4 regions of the Bradyrhizobium sp. CW1 genome follow, and region 2 is predicted to be linked to each of the others. Evidence: predicted binding sites of a transcription regulator. Region 2 holds the regulator's gene; each other region holds the start of a gene.
What was found. Region 2 encodes LexA, which represses DNA repair genes until DNA is damaged. Its sites were predicted from a motif close to TGTTCNNNNTGTGTTCNG; they were not measured.
Positions count from the first base shown of each region.

Region 1: IVB54_RS02990 (ATP-dependent Clp protease adaptor ClpS) is a predicted target of LexA. The motif match lies at 1,904-1,921, and genes of this name have one in related genera.
Region 3: IVB54_RS05385 (ribonuclease T2) is a predicted target of LexA. The motif match lies at 1,869-1,886, and genes of this name have one in related genera.
Region 4: IVB54_RS20760 (DUF3072 domain-containing protein) is a predicted target of LexA. The motif match lies at 2,349-2,366, and genes of this name have one in related genera.

Region 1 is NZ_CP064684.1:648,442-652,308, forward strand. It holds gene IVB54_RS02985 (tannase/feruloyl esterase family alpha/beta hydrolase) at 1-130, shown strand, start outside; gene IVB54_RS02990 (ATP-dependent Clp protease adaptor ClpS) at 152-1,870, opposite strand; gene IVB54_RS02995 (MarR family winged helix-turn-helix transcriptional regulator) at 2,080-2,547, shown strand; gene IVB54_RS03000 (enoyl-CoA hydratase) at 2,565-3,335, shown strand; gene IVB54_RS03005 (methyl-accepting chemotaxis protein) at 3,469-3,867, shown strand, end outside.
Region 2 is NZ_CP064684.1:3,847,436-3,851,302, forward strand. It holds gene IVB54_RS18845 (hypothetical protein) at 120-554, opposite strand; gene lexA (transcriptional repressor LexA) at 1,049-1,750, opposite strand; gene glp (gephyrin-like molybdotransferase Glp) at 1,927-3,138, opposite strand; gene IVB54_RS18860 (hypothetical protein) at 3,377-3,568, opposite strand; gene IVB54_RS18865 (HAD family phosphatase) at 3,736-3,867, opposite strand, start outside.
Region 3 is NZ_CP064684.1:1,133,383-1,137,249, forward strand. It holds gene rlmJ (23S rRNA (adenine(2030)-N(6))-methyltransferase RlmJ) at 217-1,077, opposite strand; gene IVB54_RS05385 (ribonuclease T2) at 1,130-1,822, opposite strand; gene IVB54_RS05390 (hypothetical protein) at 1,942-2,406, opposite strand; gene IVB54_RS05395 (hypothetical protein) at 2,589-2,882, shown strand; gene IVB54_RS05400 (DUF3617 family protein) at 2,926-3,456, shown strand; gene IVB54_RS05405 (ATP-binding protein) at 3,626-3,867, opposite strand, start outside.
Region 4 is NZ_CP064684.1:4,220,531-4,224,397, forward strand. It holds gene IVB54_RS20735 (hypothetical protein) at 112-384, shown strand; gene IVB54_RS20740 (hypothetical protein) at 554-730, shown strand; gene IVB54_RS20745 (hypothetical protein) at 951-1,460, shown strand; gene IVB54_RS20750 (hypothetical protein) at 1,483-1,863, opposite strand; gene IVB54_RS20755 (hypothetical protein) at 2,032-2,247, opposite strand; gene IVB54_RS20760 (DUF3072 domain-containing protein) at 2,408-2,623, shown strand; gene IVB54_RS20765 (hypothetical protein) at 3,252-3,521, opposite strand; gene IVB54_RS20770 (hypothetical protein) at 3,527-3,769, opposite strand.

The DNA of each region.
Region 1 (3,867 bases), 3.2 Mb from region 2:
TACCGAGCAGAAGGTCGAGGCGCCGTCGTTTGCGACGCTTCGCGCGCTGCCGCTGTGCCGCTGGCCGGCCTGGCCGCACTACAAGAGCGGCCCAGTGACGGAGGCGTCGAGCTTCATGTGCGCGCCGTAGCAGGCGCGCCACTTCGGAGCGTCACCCGGTGGCCATTGCCTGCGCGCCGCCGAGCAGCTGCGCGTTAAGCCGGCCGCCGGAGAACAGCATGTCGTCAAGCGCCTCGTCGATATCGGCCGAGATCACGGTGTTGCCGCCGTCCCGCGCGATGCTTCCTTGCGCCAGCCGCCGCATCAGCTCCTTGATGAAGGCGCAACTCGTGCCCTCGCTGCGTCGGGCAGCCTCCGCGATCACGGCCCCCTCGAGCGGCAATCCCCTGCCGTAGAGCCGGACCAGCTTGCCGCGGCCGGTCTCGTCTGGCAGCGGCACTTCGATGGCTTGATCGATGCGGCCGGGGCGACCCGCGAGAGCTCCCTCGAGGTCCTCCGGCCGGTTGGTGGTCAGGACGAACAGGATGTCGGCGTCTTCCTTCAGCCCGTCCATCTCGTTGAGCAGCTTGTTCAGCATGGATTCCTCACACGGCCCCATGTCATCGCGGTCGCGGGCGATGAGATCGACATCCTCGATCACCACCATCGACGGCTGGAGCAACCGTGCCAGGCTCATATAGGCGCCGAGCAGACCGATCTGCTCGGCCGTGATGATCAGCGTCGTATGCCCGGGCAAATGCGTTGCGAGATAACGGATCGTGTGGGTCTTGCCAGTGCCCGGCGGCCCGTACAGCAAGATGCCTTTGCGTGTCGATTGACCCAGCCGGCGCAATTGGTCTCGGGTGTTGACGAAGGTCAGAACGTTGCGATCGAGCAGCCGCAGGGTCTGCTCCGGCAGGATCACCTCGTCGCGCGCGACCTGCGGCAAGCGATGCACCGTGATGCCGCGCGAGCGACCGCGATAGTCGGAATCGGCATCGAGCGACAGGATCTTGCCGCGATAGGTCCGCGCAGCCTGTACGGCTTCTTCCAATTCACTGAAGCATTGCTGGACGAGAGCCGCGCCTGCGGAACCTGAGGGTACCAGGATTTCGATCCGAATTCCGGGCTCGCGACTGTATTCGCGGTGTGCGCAGAGCAAAACCGCATAGCGGAGATGATCCTGCTCACACAGCCACAGCCCGTTATCCAGACACTTGACCGGGCTCTTCTCGCCTACGTCGACGTCGGAATATTGCAGCGGGGCAATCGCGATCGCATAGCGGCCCTCCTTGAGCAGTCGTGGAATCGACAGCGTTTCGTAGCGCTGCTCCTCGTTCAGTCCCACCAGCCGGATGGCCTTGCCGAAGAGCCGGTCGACGGCGGCCTGGAGATCGACCCGCATGTGGCCGGGAAATTGGCGGATCGTGGTCACGAGTTTGCTGCGCGCAGTGCTGGCAAGGTGCCAATCGAGAATGTCGCATGCAAAGTCGAAATTCTCCTCTCGCTCGTTCGAGGGCTCATCCGCCGCACGCATGCATTCGCTGCACAGCCAGACCGTGCGGCTGCCGATACGAACGTCGGTCTGTCCCTCAGGCTTGCCACAGAGTTCGCAAGGACTCTTGACCGCCTCTAGCGTGACCTGCAGTTGGTGGCCGGCCAATTCGATGGATTGTTGCGCAGATTTGAAAAGGGCTTCGGCAACCGATTGCGGGTAAGGTCCGCAAACCGCTTTTTCCTTCTGCTCGATCTGGGTGATCAGCGCGGTCGCTTCACGGTCTGATTTGCCGAAAACCTGCCGAAGCAGATCCATCACGAATTGGTCCGGCGTATCATCGTCATTATGAATTATGAGCTGGGTCGGCTGGTTCTCGCCACGCATACTGTTCATCACGAAAGGCCTCCGGGACAATCTATGATTGAATAGAACGAATAGAGAACATAAAGGGAAGCGGCCGTCAAGCGTGACGGCGGCGGCTAATTGCGATTGGTGGGTGAGGTCCTGGTGCGCCGGGGCGGCCCTGTTCCTCGACGACTGCCGCGGCACATGTCCAGCTGCCGTCCTTTGACAATCTGATCCGCCTCGATTATCTATTTCGCATGCGAAATAAAGACGAGGGCGCGAGACACCATCGGTTGATCTACCTGTTGAGCGTGGCGCAGCGGCGCGTGCAGCGCTGGATGGCGGCGCAGCCTTCGAGCGAGGTCACGCCGGCGCAAGCGGGGCTGCTGTTCATCCTCGGCAAGCAGAACGGCGTCCTGATGGGTGAGGTGGGCGCGGCGCTCGACATGGGGCCGGCCGGCATCTCGGGGCTGGTCGACCGTACGGCGGCGGCTAAACTGGTCGAGCGGCGCGCGGATCACGAGGATGGTCGCGCCTGGCGCGTCTGGCTGACGCCGAAGGGGCGGACGGCACTGGCGCAGGCGAAGGCCAGCGCGGCACGGGTCAACGCGGCGTTGACGGACGGATTCACCAGTGCGGAGATCGATATCGTCGCGCGCTGGCTGACCAGCATTCAGGACAAGTTTCCAAGACAGCTTTCAACAGAGCTTTCTAGAGATCCATAGGAATAGAGGAGAGACCCATGACCGAGCACGTCCGGATCCGGAACGACGGCGGAATTCTCACGCTCACGCTGGCACGCCCCGACAAGAAGAATGCGCTGACGGATGCGATGTACGGCAAGCTCGCCGATGCCATCGAATCAGCCGAGCACGATCCGTCGGTCCGCGTGATCCTGATCCGCGGCGAAGGCGACATGTTTACCGCCGGCAACGATGTCGGCGAGTTCGCGGCGGTCGCGGCGGGCAAGTCGGAAGGAAGCCGCAACGTCGTGCGCTTCATCCAGTCGCTGGCGCGCTGCTCCCGGCCCTTGGTGGCCGCGGTGCAGGGCCGCGCCGTCGGCGTCGGCACCACGATGCTGCTGCATTGCGACCTCGTCGTGCTTGCCGCCAACGCGCAATTGTCGACGCCCTTCGTCAGCCTCGCACTGGTGCCGGAAGCAGCTTCCAGCCTGCTGATGCCGGCGCGCATCGGCTATGCGCGGGCCTACGAGATGTTCGCGCTGGGCGAGACGGTGCCGGCCAAATCCGCGCTGGAATGGGGGCTCGCCAACCGCGTCGTGCCGCTCGACAAGCTCGATGCCGAGGCGCTCGCGCTGGCGCAGCGTCTTGCCCGTCAGCCGGCCGGCGCACTCACCGCCACCAAGAAGCTGATGCGCAACGGCGAGACGCTGGTCGCGCAGATGAATGCCGAAGGCGAGCAGTTCGGGCTGCGCCTGCGCACCGCTGAGGCGCGCGAGGCCTTCACGGCGTTCGCGGAACGCCGCCCGCCGGATTTCACCAAGGTTGCGTGATATCCGGGACTGCGCTGAGGCTCGTCGGGCCGGAAACTCACGCCCATTCGATTAAAACCTTAACGGAACATTGGCATGTCGCGGGCAAGGTGGCGCTCGAAAGAATAGGCCCCCGACCCAGGCCCCCGACACCATGGCAATGTTTAAGAAATCGGTAAGTTCGCTCCTTCTGACCTTGATGGCCCTGCTGGCTGCGGGTGCGCTGGCCTCCACGGCGATCCAGATGGTTGGGGCGTTCGGCCGCTATAGCGACAGCCTCGAGACCGCGCGGCTTGCCGCGGCCGACAAGGCGATCTTCCATGGCGTGCTGGCGCTGCGCAACAATCGCGGCGATGCCCAGAGCGCGATCCTCGGCGAGGATGATCCGCGAGCAAAACTCGAGGCGGCGGAGAAGGCCGAGCAGGGCGGCTATGACGCCATCGGCGCCGCGCTCGCCACCGTCGATTTCGCCCGCCGCGACGAACTCGCTGGCACATTGAAGCAGGGCTGGAGCGCCGCCGCGCCGCAGTTCCAGCTGTTCTACGACGAGGCC
Region 2 (3,867 bases):
GCAGTGGTTCGGTGCGTCCGTTCGGATTCGCGGGGCGCAAACCACACCATCTCGCCGGCCACGGCCGGCGATGGCGATTCAATCCTGACCTCCGACCTCGTAGCCGGAGGGCGGCTCTGTCAGCCGATCGGCAGGTGCGTGACGGTCGGCTGCCTGTCGGCGGTGATCTGCGCCTTGTGCTCGCGCTCGGTGACCGACTGAGTCACCGGCAGTTGCAGCACCGTCGCGCGCTGGCCTTCGACGAGCTGCGTCACCAGCACGTATTTGCCGTCGGGGAATTCGATCGCATCATGATGGCGGTCGGGAACGTGCGGATCGATCTTGCCGAACTTGCCGACGCGGGAATTGATGGTGCGCGTCCAGATCCAGCGATTGTCGTAGCGGACGTCGTCGGCGAAGGCGAGCTCCGTCCCCGGCAGCAGGCAGACGGCGACGGACGGATCGGCTGCAGAGGCGAAGCCGCGCGTCGAGGTGCCGCGGAAGCTTGTCGTGACGATCGTCTCGCCGACTTCGGCGGGGCGCGACGCGACGGCATGTAGGCTGTAGTCACACATCGGGTGCTCCTCATGCTGGGATAGCAACCCGCGTCTCTTATCGAGGCGCAGGCCTCTATCAGAGTGGAAGCACGAACGCTGTGCTTGGTTGTGGGCAAATCTGCGGCTGGCTTCCGCAAGCCGCGATCACATTATCTTTCCCGAATTCAATAGGAACAAAGCTCGCCGCGATGCATTCGGGAGGCGCGTACGCGAACATTGCCAACTTGGCTGCAACGGCCGAACTTGACCGCTGGTCGCTGTTTCCTCGAACAACCGAGCCGCGAAGCGGTGCTGCTTGAAGCGGTGCTGCTTCGTCGGCGTGGCGAGGAGCCAGCGTTGGAGGAGGGGCCGGATAGTCTGTGCAGAACCAGAAAGGCTATCCAGCCGGAGCGGACGATGATCCGCTCCAATCTCTGACCGGCGATGCCGATCGGAAGCGCGCGAGGCGCCAAGCACCTCCGGCATGAAGTGCTTCCGATATGAAGTACTGCCGATAGAAAGGACTCCCGGTATCAGTACTTCCGGTAAAGCCCGATCAGCTTGCCCTGAATCTTCACCCGGTTGGGCGGCAGGATGCGGACCTCATAGGCCGCGTTGGCGGGCTCGAGCGCGATCGAGGCGCCGCGACGGCGGAAGCGCTTCAGCGTCGCTTCCTCGTCGTCGATCAGCGCCACCACGATGTCGCCGGTATCGGCGCTCTCGTTGCGCTGGATCAGGGCCATGTCGCCGTCGAGAATGCCGGCTTCGACCATCGAGTCGCCGCGCACTTCCAGCGCGTAATGCTCGCCCGAGCCGAGCATGTCAGGCGGTACGCTGATAGTATGGCTGCGGGTCTGCAACGCCTCGATCGGCGTGCCGGCCGCGATGCGGCCCATCACCGGCACCGCGACGGGACGTTCGCCCTCGTCAGCGGGCAGGCTCGCGCTCGCACGCACCTTGCCGAGATTGCCCTCGATGACGCTCGGCGTGAAGCCGCGGCGGCTGCCAGCGGCTGCCTGGAGCTCCGGCAGCTTGATGACTTCAATCGCACGGGCGCGGTTGGGCAGGCGTCGGATGAAGCCACGCTCCTCGAGCGCCGTGATCAGGCGATGGATGCCCGACTTCGAGCGCAGATCGAGCGCATCCTTCATCTCGTCGAAGGAGGGCGGCACGCCGCTTTCCTTCAGACGTTCACTGATGAACCGCAGAAGCTCGTATTGTTTGCGCGTTAACATCTCGACCAAAGTCCCCCGGTTGATGTCGTCCGATTCCGAGACGCTGAATTCGGCCATAAGCCGCTGCATGCTCGAAACAAATCATGAACAGACACTATATGTTCGATACATGTTCCGCAACTGCTTAATTTACCGTGAACAGAGCAAAGTGCGCGGAACGCGCGTTGCGGGGGCGCTCAGACGGGGAGCCGCAACACTTCGCAAGCCGTGCCGGCTTCGGCCTTCGGCGCGAATGGTGCGCGGACGAGAAGTACCTGTGCTGCAGCGAGATTCGCAAGCAGCGAAGAGTCCTGATGATTGACGGGAACAACGACGCGTGTGCCATCGTCACGCTCCTCAAGATGCGCGCGCAGATAGTCCTCGCGCTGGTCGTTGGCGCCGACGTCGCGGCCGAGCACGGCGCGTTCACGGCGATGGTGAATCACTGAACGGCCCGACAGGGCGCGAATCAGCGGCACCATGAACAGGAAAGCGCACACGTAGGACGATACGGGATTGCCCGGCAGGCCGATCACACCCATTGCGCCGAGTCGCCCGTGCATCATCGGCTTGCCTGGCCGCATCGCGATCTTCCAGAACGCCATCGCGATGCCTTCGTCCCGCAGTGCCTGCTGGACCAGATCGTGGTCGCCGACCGATGCGCCGCCGGTCGTGATCAGGACGTCGGCGCCGCTCTCGCGGGCGCGGCGGATGCCGGCGGTGGTGGCCTCGAGCGTGTCGGCGGCAATACCGAGGTCGATGGTCTCGGCGCCCTCGCTGCGGGCGAGCGCGTGCAGGGCGTAGCCGTTGGAATAGACGATCTGGCCGTGGCCGGGCGTGGTGCCCGGCATCACCAGCTCGTCGCCGGTGGCGAGAATCGCGACCTTCGGACGCCTGACAACGGCAAGGTGCGGATGATTCATCCCGGCGGCGAGCGCGAGGTCTCGCTCGGTCAGACGGCTTCCCTTGCGCAGGAGCACGTCGCCCTCGCGGAAATCGACGCCGGCGGGGCGGATGTGCCGGCCGGCGATCGCGGCTTCCTTGATCGTGATGCGCTTGCCGGCGGCGACCGTGTCCTCCTGGATCACGACGGCGTCCGCGCCAAAGGGAATGACGCCGCCGGTGAAGATCCGCACGGCCTCGCCGGCTCCGACCGTCCCCTCGAACGGTCGGCCCGCTGCGACTTCGCCGATGACGGTGAGCTCCGAATCGATCGTCGCGGCGTCGGCCGCGCGCACCGCGTAGCCGTCCATCGCCGACATCGCTTGCGGCGGCTGCGTGCGCCGCGCCACGACGTCACGCGCGAGCACGCGATGGTAGGCCTCGTCGAGGGAAATCATTTCTTCCGGCAGCGGCTCTGCACCCGCCAGCACCGCGGCAAGCGCGTCAGAAACCGGCATCAAGGCCACGGCGAAAACTCCTGCTCGGCACGTTCGGGCGAATGTTCCGCACGTCTTCTAGCCGAGCGCAGGCGCAGAGGCAAAAGCGGCTGAGCAGGCACAGTCATCCCGCCCCTTCACATTGTTCCGGAAGGCAGGATCAAGCGCGTCGCGGCATGATCCGAAGGAGGTCACAGATCGGCAGGAGAGTGGTCATGGAAGCGACGAAAATCATGGCAAGGCGAGAACGCGCCATGGCCTGAATCGATCAGCTCCCTGCCTGCCCGGGAGTTACGTCGGGCGCCTTGGATCCCTGATCCTTGTCGGGCAGCGGGTCGGCTTGGGATTTCAGGTCGGCGGCCTTGCTCACAAGCTTGGCGGAAAGGTCCGAATCTGAAGTTGTCCTCGCGAATTCAAGAAGAAGAGAGGCCTGCTTGGTGAGGTAGGTTTTGCCCAGCACGATGATGCATCCGTCCGTAGAAGTCCCAACGGACTCTAAGAGTCCGGAAGGCGGTATTCCGTTCCCGGAACTCTGTATAAAAATGTACAAAGTGATCCGGTTCCTCAATTTTTCAAAATTGGTCCGTCGGGCCGTGCCGTCGTGGGTTTCGCGACAACGGACCGTCGTCAAATGCCCAATGCCTTCAATGCGTTCCCGACGTCACGCGGCGAGGTCACATGCACCGCCGTCAAGCCGCGCGCGCGCGCTCCCTCGATGTTTTCGGCAAGATCGTCGAAGAACACGATGCGCCCGGCGGG
Region 3 (3,867 bases), 2.7 Mb from region 2:
CGCAGACGCGCGTCACGACATGACCGGGCCTTACGAAGCCCGGGAGCTGGCCATCCTTCGGCAGACCATTCGGTCCGACTGGATCTTTCTTAGGCCTTCACTCCGCCGCAACCATTCGCGGAAGCGGAACGTAAAGCCAGTCACTGCAACAGCATAATACGGTTCTCTGCAGATTGACTACCGCTCCTGCATATTTTTCCCAAGAATGCCGGAGTGTTACGGTCTCGGCACCTCTAACCGGAATCTGGCAGCGCCACCCTGGCCGAGCGGCATTTCCAGCTCCGGCAGGATCGTCTTGAGTTCGCCGTGCAGCGTGTAAGGGGGATTGACGATCAAGAGCCCGCTGGAGGTGAGGGCTGCGCCGTCGGCTTGCGGCGCCACGCTGAATTCGAGGCGCAGGCATTTTCCCGGCGGTTTTGCTGCGGCTGCGAGCCGCGCCACTGATTGCACCAGCGTGTCGGTGGCGCGTCGGCTCTTGGCGGGATACCAGATTACATAGATACCGGTCGGCCATTTCGCGAAAGCCGCCGAGAAGGCCTCTGCGAGCTTTTCGAACTCGTCCTTTGCCTCGAAGGGCGGGTCGATCAGAACGAGCCCACGCCGTTCCTTCGGCGGCACGAAAGCCGGCAGCGCCATCCAGCCGTCGAGGTCGACCACGCGGGCCTGTTCGTCGCGGCGCAGTACGCCGATCAGCGCCTTGCGCGCCTTCGGCTCGAGCTCGCAGAGCAAGAGGCGGTCCTGCGGCCTCAGCAGGCCGCGTGCGATCAGCGGCGAGCCCGGATAGGCCTTGAGCTCGCCCTTCGGATTGAAGGCGCGGACGATGTCGAGATAGGGCTTGGTCAGCGCCATGGCGTCGTTCGACAACCGCGCCTGCATCAGCCGCGCAATGCCCGTCAGCCACTCGCCGCCCCGGCGCGCTTCGTCGCTTTCGAGATCGTAGAGGCCAGCGCCGGCATGGGTGTCGATGACGCGGAACGCACCCGGCTTGTCCTGGAGATAGGTGATGATGCGCGTCAGCACGATGTGCTTGATGACATCGGCGAAGTTGCCGGCATGGAAGGCGTGGCGGTAATTCATGCAAGAGCACTACGCCACGTGACGGCCCGAGCAAAGAGGCACGACGCCTGGGCTAGCCACCCCGGATCGGCGGCATCGTCACCTGGTCGCGGCGGCAGGCGCGGCGGTCGATCTCCTCGCAGGCGCGGAATTGCAGGTCCTTGCTGAGGCAGATGCGGACTTCCGATAGCCGCGTCCGGTTGCAGGTGATCGAGACGGCGGCATTGCTGAGGCCCGGATTGGCCTTGATGAAGGCTTCCTCCACCTCCGCCGGCGCCACGGTCTTGGCCTGCGATAGATCGAGATATTCGGCTGGAATCTTGATCGCGGCGCGCGCCTTGCGGATCGTCTCGAAATAGCTGCGGTCAGCGAGCCCCGAGCAGGTGCCGTGCTTGTCCCACTCATTGAAGATCAGCCCCGGCGCCGGCATCAGATCGAGCATGGAGGAGACGATGCTGCGGTTCAGCCGCGGCGAGGGCCGCTGGCAATATTCCGGAAATCCGCTCTCATATTGCGGCCACAAACCATGCACCACGAAAGCGTAGGGCCGTCCGCTGCACTGGGTCTGCGAGCGGCCGCCGCGCTCCGCCGCCTCCTCGCAGAAAGAGGGCGACCAAGACAGTGACAGCACATAAAAATCGAATTCGCCGGGCGTGTTCTGCCGCTTGTCCTGGGCCTTTGCGCCATCGGCCAGCGCAGCCAGCCCGGCCGCAAGCGTCAGCGAGATCATCAGGCGGGAGAACGAATGCAATCTGGAATGAAACATGGCGACGCCCCTCAACTAGACTGTGCAGACAAGCCTAGCAGGCGATAAGAACATTTCAAGAACAAAATGCGGGTGACCGTCGTTCGGCCGCCTGATCGGTCCGGATCAGAACGTTTCAATTACTGTTTGGCGGCGCGGCAGGCCGGGTTGTAGGCCCAGTTGCGGTCGAGCCCGACCACGCACCATTCGACGCCTTGGCCGTAGCCGGCGAAGCCGCCATCCTCCACGATCGAGAAATGCACCTTGCGCATCTTGCCGTCCGTGAGCATGGCCTCGCCGGTGCAATAGCGGCGCGGGATGTTGTCGGATGCCCAAGGCCGGAACGCGGTCTCGTGAACTGCGGCGAAGCCGGTGATCTTCAACGAAGAATTCCAGAACGCGCTTTCTTTCTCCCAGAACTGGGTCGCGATCGTCGGCAGCGCCCTGTCGCACTCGGAGACGTTGCCGTCATAGCGCGGCCCGCTCAGCCAGAAATTCAGCTCCAGCGGATTGGCGGCCCTGGCCTCGCCGAGCGACAGCGCCCCGAACAGGAGGCCGAGCACGGCGGCAAAGCGGAGCGATTTCAGGAAGGTCGAGGCGCGCATGGATGATCCAGACAGCATGATCTGCAAGGGTCGGACGGTGCCGTGAAGGCCGGGGGAGGTCAAGTGCAGCGCGGCAACACTTGCCGACGAGTTGACCGCAATGCTGCGTTGGACCGGCCATCCGTTCTTTCCACCGCCGCGCCGACACCGTAAACTGCCGCCAACCAATCGGAGTGACGGGAATGCGAATCATTGCGGCCGCGGGCCTACTTGCCTTGGGTATGATGGCGAGCCAGTCGGCGCATGCCGATCTGCTTCCGGTGCCTCCGTTCAAGGGCAACGACACCGGCGGCATCATCGCCTATTCGATGGCAACCCAGGTCGATGCGCGGCAGGTCGCGGTCGATCACTGCGCGCGCTATGGCAAAGTCGCCAAATTCCTGGCGATGCAGGCCTATGAGGGCGGCTACATCTCGTTCTCCTGCCGCTGGGTGCCCTATGGCGCCGCCGACCAGCCGATCCGCACGCTCTACTGAGGCGCTTTCGCACGCCGCTACCTCTCAGCCGGGAACTTCCCACATGACGCGCAAACTCGCTTTGCTCGGCTCCGCCCTTTGCCTCGTGTTGTCGGCAGGCAGCGCTCGCGCTGACGACCTGCCGGTGCGTAAGGCAGGGCTGTGGGAATTGAAGATGGTCCGGACCGGCACGCCGGTGCCCGAGATGACCATGCAGCACTGCACCGACGAGACCGTCGACAAGGAAATGAACAACAACGTCTCGCCGATGGCCAAGCAGATCTGCGCCAAGCAGGACATCAAGAAGACCGCGACCGGCTATGTCAGCGATTCCGAGTGCAATGTCGCCGGCATCAGCACGACTTCGCATGCTGAGATCACCGGCGATTTCAATTCGGCCTATACGGTGAAGACGTCGTCGCACGCGCAAGGCGGCGCCGCCGGCGCGGCAGGCCGCGACACGACCGTGCAGCTCGAAGCGAAATGGCTGGGAGCCTGCAAGCCGGACCAGAAGCCCGGCGACATCGTGATGCCCGGCGGCTTCAAGATGAACGTGCGTGACATGGACAAGCTGAAGGCGCTGCTGCCGAAGTAAGGCTCTTCCCCTCTCCCCTTGTGGGAGAGGGTGGCTCGCCGCGCAGCGGCGAGACGGGTGAGGGGTTTGTCTCCGCGTGTGACTCTTTTCGCTTTGAATTCGCGGAGAGAGACCCCTCATCCGGCGCTTCGCGCCACCTTCTCCCACAGGGGGAGAAGGGAAGAGGCAGCTACACCGGTATCCGCACGCTCGCCCTTAATCCGCCCATCGGACTGTCGCCAAGCGTGATGTCGCCGCCGTGCGAGCGGGCGATGTCGCGGGCGATCGCGAGGCCAAGACCTGTGCCGCCTTCGTCCTGGTTGCGGGCGTTGTCGAGCCGCAGGAACGGCTTGAACACCTCTTCGCGCAGATGGGCGGGAATGCCCGGCCCGTCATCGTCCACCGTCACGGTCAAATAACGGTGATCGCGCT
Region 4 (3,867 bases), 370 kb from region 2:
GAACCGACAACGCCTCGTTGCAGACGAGAATTTTTGCACTCCAGAACGCCTTGTTTTAGGAACACGGTTTCTGCGCTCCCGTTGGCCCACACAACCAACCAGGAGTTTGAGATGAAGAAGCTCGTCATTGCGACCGCCGCCCTCGGCCTCATGTGCGGCTCTGCCTTGGCCCAGACCCAGACCGGCCCCGCCGCGCAGTCCGACAACATGCAGAAGCCCGGCATGACCAACACGGACAAGGGCACGATGAGCAGCGGCACGACCGGCGTGAGCCATGACGGCATGAGCAAGGGCGAAATGGTGAGGCCCGACGCCTCCGGCCAGGGCGGCTCCGGCCCGGGCAGCGACCAGGGCGGTACCAAGACCCGCAGCAACAAGAAGTAAGCCGGTTTCCTGTACGGCTCGCTTCCCGGCCGCGTCGCTTCCACAAGCGGCGCGGCCATTTCATGAGAAGGGTCTTTGGAACCTGTCGAATGCACTCCTCACAATCGTGCGCGCACCGGAACGGTCAGGTCTTGCCGCGAGTTGCCCCATCTCCAGCAAGGAGATCGTCATGAGCGTTGAAGGCAAAGTGAAGGAAGGCGCCGGATTCATCAAAGAAGAGATGAACGAACACGGCAAGTCCCCCGAGAGCCAGAAGAAGGCCCAGGAAGGTCGCGACTTGCGCAACGAAGGCCGGATCGAAGACGGCAAGCCGCCGAAGACGACGAAGCCGGGCACCGGTCACTAGATCGCGTTCGAAACCCCGTTTGGTGAAAGCCGCCCCTGGTCATGTCAGGGGCGGTTTTTCACGTTCATGACCAGCCGATACGTGCCCATGCGATCTTCCGAAGCTGTGATCCTCCGAAGGTGCAGTCCTACAAAAATAGCCGGAGGCTCGAAGCATGCAGGGCGATGGCTGGTAGAACGCTCCGGCTGTTGTATGGTCGAACGTTTCTTGTGAGGGGCTGATGAAGATTGCCATTGTTGTCGCCGGCTTGATCGTTGTTGTTGCCGCCGTTCTCGTGGCGGTACAGCCCGGCTTTCTAAAGCCTGCGTCTATGGCACTTGTGAAGAAGTCCGACATCCTCGGCTTTTCGCCAGGGATGACATTCGACGAAACCAACAAGCTCGTCACGCAACGTCGCTACCGCTGCCGTCAGATTCGCGATTCCTACGTCCTGGAGTGCGCAGTCGACGGCGCCAAGGTCACGATCTTTGCCGACGACGTTGACCCTGGGAATCCTGATCCCAAACATCGCATCTGGCGCGTCATTGCGGAGTTGAACAATCCGGGTCCCCAAGACGCTGCCGTCAAATCGATCTCCGACCAGTTCAACGCCCAGCCAACCAGGGACTCCCGGGACGGATGGATATGGACTGTCGGCCGTGGGCTCAAGCTGAGCTACGACGGCGCCGCCTTGAAGCTGGTGGACGAGGCTGAGGAAATCAGGCGTGGCAAGCAGGAAGCAAAGCGCTAGGGAGCGCGACGCCGGGTGCCCTTCAGTGACGAAACCGGTTGACGGCCAACAGCGGCAGCCATGATCCCAGCACCATGCAGATCGCAATGGCTGCGACTAGGACGTATTTCAGGGGATGTTGCGAGGACGCGAGCGAACCTTCGAGGTGAAGGTATGGCAGCATCGCCTCCACGGCCATCCCGATCAGGGCAACCGCAACCAGCCCGCCAACCGCCGAAGCGAACAGGTTGACGATCCATCCGATCGCGCCGCGCTCGTTCGACCAAGCCTCGTAGATCGCGACAGCCAGCATCACGAGCACAAAGACCAGCATGAAGCTCATCGAGCCGCCGACGCTCGCCTTCGACCCGAAGATTTCCACCAGCAGCATGGCCGCCACCGCGAGCAGTGTGATCGCCTTCACGACTTTCCTCTTTGGTGTCTCAGCACATAGGCCGCGAAGCCAATTCCGATGCCGAGCAGGCTTTGCAGCATGGCGGTTGGTCGCGCCGGGCTTCGCCGGGGTTCAACAAATTGCACTCGGAGAACTGCAGGACCGCCGCGCAGTGACGACCGAAGGCCGGGGACCGATCTATGCAGCTTGCCTATTGGAAAGCCGCTCGAACGCCGTGATGGCCCGGTTGGCCAGCATGAGGCGTCTGTGCTCGCCCTTGCGGACCATCTCTTCGACGGCGGCCGAGAGAAAGCGGCTGGTGAACGGCGCGTCGCTGACTTGTCCGGTGCGCTCCAGATAATCCCAGGCGATCTGCACGGAATGTTCGATGAGATGGGACAGGTTCTCGCTCATGCAGAACCTACGCTTGGCGGGAGCGCTTGTTCCGCGCTGGCCAGTAGGTCGGTTCTTCATGGCAGATCTCGAGACGTTCAATTTCCGCACGTTTTCGACTGACGAACAAATGAGGAACGACAAGCGCGCGCCGACGTTAGGTGGAAAAGGAGAGATCGCGATGGCTGACAAGACAGCTGACAACACCGGGGACAACACACAAAAGGATCCGAAGGATTGGGTTTCCGGCGACGACCCGATGACCGGCGCCCAGGAATCCTACCTCAAGACCCTCGCCGAGCAGGCGCACAAGCCCCTCCCCAAGAAGGATCTGACCAAGGCAGAGGCGTCAGAGCTGATCGACACGATGCGGCAAAAGGCCGGGCTCGAGAAGTAGACAGCGGGCATGTACGCCCCGCCCCTGCGAGACGGAAGAACATGACTCACCGATGATCAGAAGTGTCGCGGGAAGGTTGCAGGCGTTCGGCCAACGCTGCATTCACAAACGTTGAGCGCGCTGCATTTCGTCGGGCACAGACAGCGTCGATTGAGCGCACGATCCCGCAATGTCGATTCCACAACTTCAATGCCGGGATCGCGGCCTGTCGCTTTGCGAGCCGGGCACTCATCCTGCTTTGCCTTGCTTCACGTCATGTACGATGTCACCGATGGTGCTTCCCACGACAATCGCGGCAACAACAGGCCAACCGGCGGCTACCATAAGGATGGCCCCGTAGCGCATGTCTTCGCCGGGCCGTTTGTAACTGTCTCGGCCCGAGAACAGGAGCACCGCGATCAGGCAGCCAACTGCGTATCGTCTAAACCATTTCACGACGAGAGACCTTCGTTTACGGGCATTCGTCGCCTCGAACTCCGTCGTGGTTCATGATGTCGGCCGTCCGGCCGCTCGCCGGCAGGCGAAATTTCAGACGATCATGCAAGGCGCGTCAGGCGCCTTGCATGACCTGCTGCCGCTCATTTTCTTGAGCGCGCTGAGCATCGGCTCCGCGCCGAGCTCAGTTCTGTCACTTCGGCAGATCGCGGATTGCCAGCTTGATGACTGTAAGGACAACGAAAGCGGGCGCCCCGTAAACGATGGCGTTCACGGCCCAAGTGATGGCGACGCCCAAGAAAACGGAACTGCCGACAGCTCCCCAGAAAAGGTAAGCTGCGGATATACCCGGCATCTCCCATGCCATCACAGGGGTGGAGTAGTCGGTTAGCTGCTCCATGACGAGCAGCACCGTCGAGACGAGGGCCCCGATTGCCAGTGCGACGGTGAGAACGGATTTCATTGTCTTCAAAGGCCCAACAGCGCCATCACGATCGGAATCATAAAAAAGGCTGCCAGGCCGAGGAGGCCTCCTACGGCAATCTTCACCCAACGCCGTTGAATTTTCGGCTCGAGCCATGTCGCCAGTTTGACCCAGAGCGCATACGCCCATCCGGCAACAATCGAGCGGATAAGTGCAAACAGAAGCTCGCCTAGAATATTGGCCATAGCGGTTAGTCGCGTCAGTTCCGCGGGGAGTTCATCTGCCAACGGCTAAACAACCCCGTGTCCCCCGTGAGTGAGGTGGCCCAGTTCTGCGATTTGCGTCACGTTCTGAGGACCCGGTTAGCGCTGTGGGGCTTCGTGAA